Regions from separate parts of the Vibrio syngnathi genome, predicted to be linked through region 1. Evidence: riboswitches for the same ligand, from Rfam matches in the RefSeq annotation. Region 1 holds a riboswitch; each other region holds the start of a gene.
What was found. Region 1 has a riboswitch for thiamine pyrophosphate ahead of thiC (phosphomethylpyrimidine synthase ThiC). Riboswitches for the same ligand answer to the same signal wherever they lie in the genome.
Positions count from the first base shown of each region.

Region 1 (3,279 bases):
AGCTCTCTTGGTGATGTGCAAGACACCATTTCGCGATGATGGAGCCGCCACGAGAGACAATACCAGTCACACGTTTAGCGGTCATAGGAACGTAGCGAAGCAATAAGCCTGCGTGGATAGTAAAGTAATCAACACCCTGCTCTGCTTGTTCAATCAAGGTATCGCGCATCACTTCCCAGTTAAGGTCTTCCGCAACGCCATTCACTTTTTCAAGCGCTTGATACATAGGAACCGTACCAATTGGTACTGGGCTATTACGTAGGATCCATTCGCGAGTCTCGTGAATATTACGACCAGTAGAAAGGTCCATCACGGTATCGCCACCCCAGCGAGTCGACCATACTAGCTTCTCAACTTCTTCTTCAATCGAAGAGCTTACTGAAGAGTTACCGATATTAGCGTTCACCTTCACTAAGAAGTTTCGACCAATAATCATCGGTTCTGATTCTGGGTGGTTGATGTTTGAAGGGATAATAGCTCGACCTTCAGCAACCTCTTTACGCACGAACTCAGGAGTAATTTCTTTCGGCAGATTTGCACCAAAGTTATGGCCAGGATGTTGATGGTTAAGCTGCTCATCAGCGAACTTCTGACGTCCCATGTTCTCACGTATGGCAATGTACTCCATTTCAGGTGTGATAATACCCTGACGAGCATAGTGCAGCTGAGTAACACATTGGTTGTCTGTCGCGCGACGAATTCTAGGCAGGTTGCCGTAGCGAAGGTCGTCTAGAGTTTCATCTTCTAAACGTTCTTTGGTGTAAACAGAGCTTACGTCGTCTAACAGTTCCGTATCACCACGCTCTTCAATCCATTGCTCTCGCAACTTAGGAAGACCGCTATACAGGTCTATTTGATGTGTAGGGTCTGTATAAACACCTGAGGTATCGTAAACTTGAATGGGTACATTAGGTTCGAATACAGGCTCTTTTTTGCTACCACCAACAAGGCTATCAGCGAGTGATATTTCTCGGACAGGGACTTGAATGTCCTCTCGAGATCCTTGGATGTAAGCTTTCTTTGAGTTTGGATAGGGTTGTACGGATAAAGAATCAATGAAATTCTTCGCTTCCAGTCTTGCTTGTTTACGAGTCGACATAGCATTTTTCCTTGGCTTTTAGCCATTATTTATAGGGATAAAAATGCTTGACGGATTAGATGCTACAAGAGGGATCACGGTAAGAAATACAGTTGTGATCTGGAGATAGATCTCTAGAAGGATTCTAGTTAGATATCTACTCTTGTTCCCTTCGCAGGTATTAGCCTGATCAGGTTCAACGGATCCCGAGTTAACGGTCTCAGCCATATGGCACTCCGACAAGTTCGATCGAGTATATAAAAACGGCTTGGATAAACCAAGCCGAGTTGTTAACAAATCATAAGAAAGTTTTAAGACTTTATCAAAAGTTGGAAGCCGATCCATGCGGCTGAAATACTGAGTACCACGTTGAGTAGCACATTGAGTCCCATCTTAAAGAAAGCGCCCTGCTGCATAAGAAGTACGTTATCCATCGAAAATGTAGAAAATGTAGTCAGTGCTCCTAGGAAACCAAGACCGATAATTTGCCTCCACGGTTCCGTCGCGACCATCTCGTTTTCAAACGCGGCGATGAGCAATCCCATAATCAAAGAACCAATCACGTTAACGGTCAACGTACCGTAAGGAAAACCACGTCCTAACATCACAACGCATAACTCTGAAATCAAGTAACGTGAACAAGCACCAAACGCGCCACCAATGGCAATAAAACCTAAAATAGATAACTGACCCATGAATCCTCCCAAACAATAGTCCCTATATTCTAGCTTTACCACCGATAAAAGCGAGGGTAGAAACTAAGAATGCATGCGCAAATATTAAACGTTACAGGTGTCACTTAACTTCAATATATCCCATTAAACCCGTTTTCATGTGTTCTATAACATGACAGTGGTACATCCAGCGGCCAGGGTTGTCTGCAACAAATGCGGCTTTCGCTCGGCCGTTTTTTCCAAGTAGCACGGTATCGGTATGGAAAGGTTCTTGAATTTTTTTACCATCAAGTTCCAATACAGTGAATGTATGACCGTGAATATGGATCGGGTGATGGTATTGGGTGACGTTCTTTAGATCGAATATGTAAGTCTTACCTAACTCTAAAGTCGTCAACGGTTCAGGAATATTGTCTTTGCTCATTCCTTCCCATGCTCTTTTATTAGTAAGCCAAAACTTAGGCATCGATTTCCCATCTTTAGAAACTGGTGATACCGCACCTTCCCACTCGAACACAAAATCGATCTCTTCAGCATTAGCAAGATCTAGATTAGGTACAGGGTTAAGAGGCAACAATGGCAATAAACGCCCTTCAGTAAGGGGGGAATCTACTACCTCGAACTCACATAAAGAGAAAGGAAAGCGGCCCTTCATTTGAAGAACATTAACTCGCTCGCCTACTTTGGGCGCTATCAGTCCAATATCCACGCGCATCCCTGGGCCGATTTTATGTTGAGTCAGTTTATATGGCGTCTTTACAGGATTACCATCAATGGCAATCACCCATGCCTCAGCCCCTTCGACAGCAATAGGATAAGTGATCGTATTATCGACATTCGCGATACGCAGTCGAGTCGTTGCGTGCTGCTTTAATTGGTATACAGGTTCATGAACACCATTGACGCTACTCCACTCTCCTGGAGTACCCATACGAGCACTTAGTCGTGGAATCATTAAGTCTTTCCATTGACCCTGTTTATCGATGTGCCAATGCTTAAGCATCAGTGCGTGTTCTTCATCAAACTGCACTGGAATACTCTCCTCTACGATAATAAGACCAACCAAGCCCATACCAAGCTGCTTAACGCTGTTCATATGTGGGTGATACCAAAACGTACCAGCATCTGGTGGCGTAAATTCATAAATGAATGTTTCACCAGGCATGATCGGTGGTTGGCTTAAGAAAGGTACTCCATCCATTCCGATAGGAATCCTTAGACCGTGCCAATGAATAGTCGTCGGCTCTGATAGCTTATTAGTAAAACGAATTGTGACCTTTTCACCCTGTCGACATCGAATTGTCGGAGCAGGGATCTGTCCATTAAAGGCCAAAACATTAGTATCAAGTCCCGCGACTAACTCAGCTGTTGAAGGCTCAGCAGTTAAGTCATAAACATACTTTCCTTGCTCATCAGTCGACCGTTTCATTGAGCAAGCGGGCAGTACAGTGAGTGCAGATATAGCGATAGATGATTGAATAAACTTACGACGGGAGATATCCATATTTGTTGCCTTTTAGTAATAAC
Region 1 is NZ_CP017916.1:30,460-33,738, reverse strand. Features, by position in the region: gene thiC (phosphomethylpyrimidine synthase ThiC) at 1-1,099, opposite strand, end outside; TPP riboswitch at 1,229-1,327, opposite strand; gene crcB (fluoride efflux transporter CrcB) at 1,390-1,773, opposite strand; gene K08M4_RS00150 (multicopper oxidase family protein) at 1,874-3,256, opposite strand.

Region 2 (3,279 bases), on a different replicon from region 1:
CCGACAAACGCACCGCTTCTTGTGGGTCATGAGTAATCAACACAACGGTTTTATCTCTTAACAGTTCACACGCTAAGCTCTGTAACTTGTGTCTTGTTACCGCATCCAGCGCAGAGAAAGGCTCATCCATCAGCACCACTGGCTTGTCTTGCATTAAGGTTCGAGCCAAAGCGACACGCTGGCGCATGCCTCCAGACAACTGATCCGGCATCGCATTCGAATAATCAGCCAAACCAACCGCAGCTAACAACTCTAGTGCTTGATTGGTTTGAGCTTGTTTATTGGATGCTTGGCTTTGATGCTTGTCTGGGGAATTTTGAAAGCGATGACTCAGGCAAACATTGTCGATAACCGACAACCATGGCAGTAACAAATCTTGCTGCGCCATGTAAGCGATGCGGTCCGTTAAAGGCAATTCATCGGACGTTGCCAATGTGCCCTGCCACTCTACCTTGTCGTCCAACAAGCCTGCCAGATAACGTAATACCGTGGTTTTCCCGCAGCCACTTCTACCCAACAATACCGTCCACTTACCTGCGTTTAAGCTAAGCGACAACCCAGACAAGGTCGCGTGCTCACTGTCGTTATAACGTAAAGAGGCATTGCTGAGTTGAACGCCAATCGTATTAACGGACATTACCGTGCCCAGCGAAGAAGTGATTTACCGGGCCATGACCTTGACCAACTTGCAACTCATCAGCATGAGCAATCGCGCGAGAAATGTATTGTTTGCCTAGGTCAACAGCTTCTGCCAGCGTGTTGCCCTGAGCCAAGAAAGAAGCAATGGCAGATGAAAGCGTACAGCCCGTGCCGTGAGTGTTTTTAGTCGGGAAACGCTTCGCGCTAATCAATGCAGACGTCGTCGGGAGAATCAGTAGATCGTTACTGTTTTCATCTTTCTCTAAATGACCGCCTTTGAGAAGAACGGCTTTAGCACCTAGTGCGCGTAAATCTTCAATCATGCCCTGCATTTCGGCTTCGCTTTCAGGTACCGGCTTGCCTGTTAATGCTGCGCCTTCAGGTAAATTAGGGGTAATGATATCTGCCAGCGGAATCAGATCTTGTTTTAGCGTCGTAATTGCCGAGTTTTCTAACAGCAGATCACCACTGGTTGCGACCATGACAGGGTCAATCACAAGATGCTTAGGTTGGTACTGCTTAATTTTGTCTGCAACGACTTTGATGATTTGCGAATCGGCCAACATGCCGACTTTCACTGCCACGATATTGAGATCAGTAAAAACCGCATCTAACTGGCTAGCGACATGGTCGAGTGGAATAGGAAAAATGGCGGAAACGCCTTGCGTGTTCTGGGAAGTGATTGCGGTAATCACCGAACAAGCGAAACTACCGGTCGCAGACATGGCTTTAATATCAGCTTGGATACCGGCACCGCCGCCACTGTCAGAACCCGCGATGGTTAAAACAATCGGAGTATTCGTGCGAATCGTGTCTTCAGCAGAGTGCTTCTGTGTTGAGGATTTTGGAGTTGAGGCTTTTGGCGTTAAATCTTTTGAAATAGAACTGTGTGTCATTGTCGCTCCTACTATCTTACAAGACGCAGGAGAACGAACACCGATCGAAGGAGAAGTCGCATTAGGCTCATGAAAGCTTTCATGGGTGCAGACGTAGATCGAGTGCTTATAGTTCCCTACGCCAGTGTTAACTGAATCAGGTTCAACGGGTCTCGACTAACGATCTCAGCAAACACCAAATAAGGTATATGCCCCCCGACTATTGATAGCGATAATAACAGCACTCTTAAAACTGAGATACTGATTTTATTCAATTATACTAATTACGCATGAATAAATTTCAATTAGGCTCTATAAAACAAATACTTATAACGTCCCTTTAGATGGCTTCGACTGTATAAACAAGCACAGCACAATCAGAGACATACCTAGCCAACCTGTAAAGGGAATCAGCTCACCGACAACGCAGACGGCAAGCACCGCTGCAACTACTGGTTCAAACAGAGTCAGCAGATTGGCGCTACTCGCGGTCACGTGGCGTAAACCAAAACTGAACGCGATATAGCCCAAGCATTGTGGGATTAACGTCAGATAACTGATGACTAATACGTTAATCTGCGAGGAGAACAGGTTATCACCCGTAAACCAGAGTGTTGGTAGCAACAGCATCGCACCGAGGCCAAAAATACTGCCCATCGCCGCTTGTGACTTAATCCCTTTATCTATCAATGCTTTTGTCGCCCAAGAATAAATGGCGTAACACAACCCAGCAACCAACCCTAAAGCAATGCCCAATAGCTTTAGATCCTCTCCGGATTCATTCGCCGATGAAGATTCTGAAAACACCAACAACCCAATACCTACCACACCAATCGCAAAGCTAGTAAGCCAACGTCGGTTGATATTATTCTTTTTGCTAATCAGACACTCTAGCAATGCGGAAAAGAAAGGTGCGGTAGCAATCGAAACCACGGTACCAATCGCCACACCTGATAATTTCATTGAAGAATAGAAAGCTAAAGGATAGATCGCCAAAGCCAAAGCGCTCACTGTCAACAGCTTCTTGTTCTGCAAAAGTTTGTCGAAAGCGAATAGGATTTCTCGATACGCCAAGCCCGCTTGCATTAGACCACCGACGCCCATAGAGAAAGCACCAATCGCCAATGGGCTTAGATCAGGAGCAAAACTTGCGGCGGTGCCTGTCGTGCCCCATAAAATAGAAGCAAACAAGATGGCTAAAGTGCCCGTTTGGAATTCGTTAACGCGATTGATGGCAAGATTCATTTCTATTACCCAATTTTCAGTTCTGAAATAGATAATAGTGAAGATTGATAAAAGTTAGTTTGCCAAAAGGACGCTATTATTGTTTCTAAAGACTCTCTTTCATTGAGCCTAGAAACGCCCTTGGAGACATTCCAAAGTGCTGAGAGAAGCGACGACTGAAAGCAGAAACATCACTATAACCCACATTTTCGGCTATCAACTGAACCGGTAAATCGGTATGGCTTAACAAGGCTTGCGCTTTCTCCATACGATATCGAGTGATGTATTTAAGCGCGCTGATACCCAGGCACTCTTTGAAGCGTTTTTTGAATTGAGTGGGACTCAAACAGGCCGTTTCTGCAAGTTGAGATATAGAGAGAGGTTGGGCGTAATTATCCGCTATCAGCCTTTGTACCGCACGGATTCTTGGGTCGACGCTCTTACTGACCTGTTGTTGCTCTAAGAGCAGTGAAAACACATCCAAGATTGATGACTCAATGCCACTATCGACCTGATATTCCAGTTGCTTCTCAACAAACAG
Region 2 is NZ_CP017917.1:1,128,389-1,131,667, forward strand. Features, by position in the region: gene K08M4_RS19790 (ABC transporter ATP-binding protein) at 1-637, opposite strand, end outside; gene thiD (bifunctional hydroxymethylpyrimidine kinase/phosphomethylpyrimidine kinase) at 627-1,535, opposite strand; TPP riboswitch at 1,632-1,743, opposite strand; gene K08M4_RS19800 (DMT family transporter) at 1,842-2,759, opposite strand; gene K08M4_RS19805 (helix-turn-helix domain-containing protein) at 2,845-3,279, opposite strand, start outside.
Region 2: linked by a shared signal. The riboswitch ahead of thiD (bifunctional hydroxymethylpyrimidine kinase/phosphomethylpyrimidine kinase) and the one ahead of thiC (phosphomethylpyrimidine synthase ThiC) in region 1 are both predicted to bind thiamine pyrophosphate.

Region 3 (3,279 bases), 330 kb from region 1:
AGACTGGGATTTAGTTGGCGATCATAACGTAAGCAATGCTTTGATGGCGATTGCGGCGGCAAGACATGTTGGTGTGACACCTGACTTAGGGTGCGAATCACTGGCGACGTTCATTAATACCAAGCGTCGCTTAGAGTTTAAAGGCGAAGTAGCTGGTGTTTCTGTCTATGACGATTTTGCACATCACCCAACGGCGATTGAACTTACGCTGGGCGGCTTACGTAATAGGGTCGACACAAAGAAAATCATTGCCGTTTTAGAGCCTCGTTCTGCCACCATGAAGCGCGGTGTGCACAAAGAAACCTTGGCTGACTCGCTCAAGCAGGCGGATTCTACCTACTTATTCCAACCGGATAACATTGATTGGTCGGTACAAGACGTTGCCGATGCGTGCCATCAACCTGCGCACGTAAGTGATGACATGGATGCATTCGTTGCTAGAATTGTCTCAGAGGCACAAGCGGACGACCAAATCTTGGTAATGAGTAACGGTGGCTTTGGTGGCATTCATCAAAAACTGTTGGATGCGTTGGCACTCAAGGGCTAACTGAACCAAGACCTTATAATTTGAAGTAATTGAGAACATGACAAAACACGATAAAGCGATAACCCTCGCTTTCACTGGCGCATCTGGTGCGCCTTACGGACTGCGTTTACTTGAATGCTTATTGGCGGCAGATTATCAGGTCTATTTACTGATATCGTCGGCAGCGCGAGTGGTGTTGGCGACCGAGCATGAACTTAAGTTACCTGCTGGGCCAGATGCTGCGAAACAAGCTTTAGTTAAGCATTTAGATTGCGCCCCAGAAAAGCTGGTGGTATGTGGCAAAGATGATTGGTTCTCACCGGTTGCCTCTGGTTCAGCAGCACCGAAGCAGATGGTGGTGTGTCCATGCTCTGCAGGTAGCTTGGCATCAATTGCTCATGGCCTATCAGATAACTTGATCGAGCGTGCAGCAGACGTGGTTATGAAAGAGCGAGGACAGTTGTTGTTGGTGGTTCGTGAGACGCCATTTTCTACGTTGCATTTAGAGAATATGCACAAACTCTCGACCATGGGCGTGACGATTATGCCTGCAGCTCCGGGTTTTTATCATCAACCTAAGTCGATTGAAGACCTGGTCGACTTTATGGTGGCACGTATTCTTGATCACCTTGGTATCGAGCAAGGTTTAGTGCCACGTTGGGGTTACGATCAACGTAATTGATCCAAACTTGATAGCTTATTGTTAAAATTCGAATTACAATTCTGAACACTCATCGGGGAGCGAACCATTCAAATAATGAATGCGAGCTGAGATCAAGCAAGTGCTTGGGACCCGTAAACCTGAACCAGATAATGCTGGCGTAGGAATTGAGTTAGGAACAACCTCTACCGTTCTCCTCCCTCAAACCTGTGCCGCTCAGACCATGGAGAGCGTCCAGTGAAATTAACATTAACAACTCTTGCTGTTACTACAGCCATCTCTTTTTCTGCCTTCGCTGCAGACAACACCTTAACGGTTTACACTTACGACTCTTTTGCTGCGGATTGGGGCCCTCGTCCTGCCGTTGAAAAAGCATTCGAAGAAAAGTGTGGTTGTGATGTGAATTTTGTCGCGTTAGAAGATGGAGTGTCTATTCTAAACCGCTTACGTCTTGAAGGTGGCAACAGCAAAGCTGACATCATTTTAGGCCTAGATAATAATCTCATGGCTGAAGCGAAATCTACAGGCTTATTGGCTGAGCACAGTGTTGATACATCATCTGTGACGCTTCCTAACGGTTGGAACGACAGTACCTTTGTTCCTTATGATTTTGGTTACTTTGCGTTTATCTATAACAAAGAGAAGCTAGCAAACCCGCCAAAGAGCCTGAAAGAACTGGTTGAGCAACGTGACGATCTTAAGGTTATCTATCAAGATCCACGTACATCAACACCAGGCCAAGGCATGATGCTATGGATGAAGTCGGTTTACGGTGATGAAGCAACTGCAGCATGGAAGAAGCTTGCTCAGAAAACTGTGACTGTGACTAAAGGTTGGTCTGAAGCTTACTCTATGTTCCTAGAGGGCGAGTCTGATTTAGTGTTGTCTTACACAACTTCCCCGGCTTATCACATCATTGCAGAAAGTGATTCTAAGTACGCAGCTGCAAGCTTTGAAGAAGGTCATTACACTCAAGTGGAAGTGGCAGCGAAGGTTAAAGGTAGCAAGAACGAAAAGCTTGCCGATGAGTTTATGGCATTTATCTTAAGTGATGAGTTCCAATCGGCGATGCCTACTGGCAACTGGATGTACCCAGTGACCGATGTTGAGCTACCAAAAGGGTTCGAGCAACTTACGGTTCCTCAGAAAGCGCTAAGCTTCACACCAGAAGAGATCGCCGAGAAGCGTAAGCCTTGGATTCGTGAATGGCAGAGTGCACTTACTTTTTAACTTACTATTTAGGAACATGAGTTTTCTAACGTACTTTTAAAAAACTAGCTTTCTGTATTTAAAGGTTCATTCGTTATGTTTGGAGTGAACCATTTACGGTAAAAAATCAATTTATGATAAAGAAAACACCTAAGGTCGGGGTTTGGGTTGCGATACTCATTACCGCCTTCGTGGTTTCAGCAGTTGGGGCATTGCTTAGCAATGCCCCTTCTCTTGATATCAGCCAAGTATGGTCCGATCCTTACTATTGGCATGTAACGAAATTCAGTTTCTATCAAGCGACACTCTCAACGATGCTGAGTGTTGGCTTTGCTATACCTATTGCTCATGCTCTATGTCGCAGACAATTTTTTGGACGGGCCTTGTTGTTAAGGCTGTTTGCTTCGACCTTGGTTTTACCCGTATTAGTTGGCGTATTTGGTTTGCTAGCTATTTATGGTAACAGTGGTTGGTTAGCTAAATTTCTGGCGAACTTCGATATTGAATTGCCATTCTCGATCTATGGGTTGAATGGTATTTTGCTCGCACATGTCTTCTTTAACCTGCCTTATGCTAGCCGTTTACTTTTACAAGCTTTAGATACCGTACCTGCCGAGCAGCATAAGCTTTGTGCTCATTTGGGTATGAGTCATTGGAATAAATTTAAATGGGTAGAATGGCCGCGATTGAGACAACAACTGCCTCATGTGTGTGGCTTAGTCTTCATGTTGTGCTTTACTAGCTTTGCTACCGTGATGGCGCTAGGTGGAGGTCCGAAATCGACCACTATCGAACTCGCTATTTATCAAGCGATTAAATTCGACTTTGACTTACAGGCTGGTGCCTTGCTCGCGATATGGCAAATGCTGCTGTGTGGTGTATT
Region 3 is NZ_CP017916.1:360,819-364,097, forward strand. Features, by position in the region: gene mpl (UDP-N-acetylmuramate:L-alanyl-gamma-D-glutamyl-meso-diaminopimelate ligase) at 1-547, shown strand, start outside; gene K08M4_RS01755 (flavin prenyltransferase UbiX) at 585-1,208, shown strand; TPP riboswitch at 1,252-1,371, shown strand; gene thiB (thiamine ABC transporter substrate binding subunit) at 1,425-2,417, shown strand; gene thiP (thiamine/thiamine pyrophosphate ABC transporter permease ThiP) at 2,531-3,279, shown strand, end outside.
Region 3: linked by a shared signal. The riboswitch ahead of thiB (thiamine ABC transporter substrate binding subunit) and the one ahead of thiC (phosphomethylpyrimidine synthase ThiC) in region 1 are both predicted to bind thiamine pyrophosphate.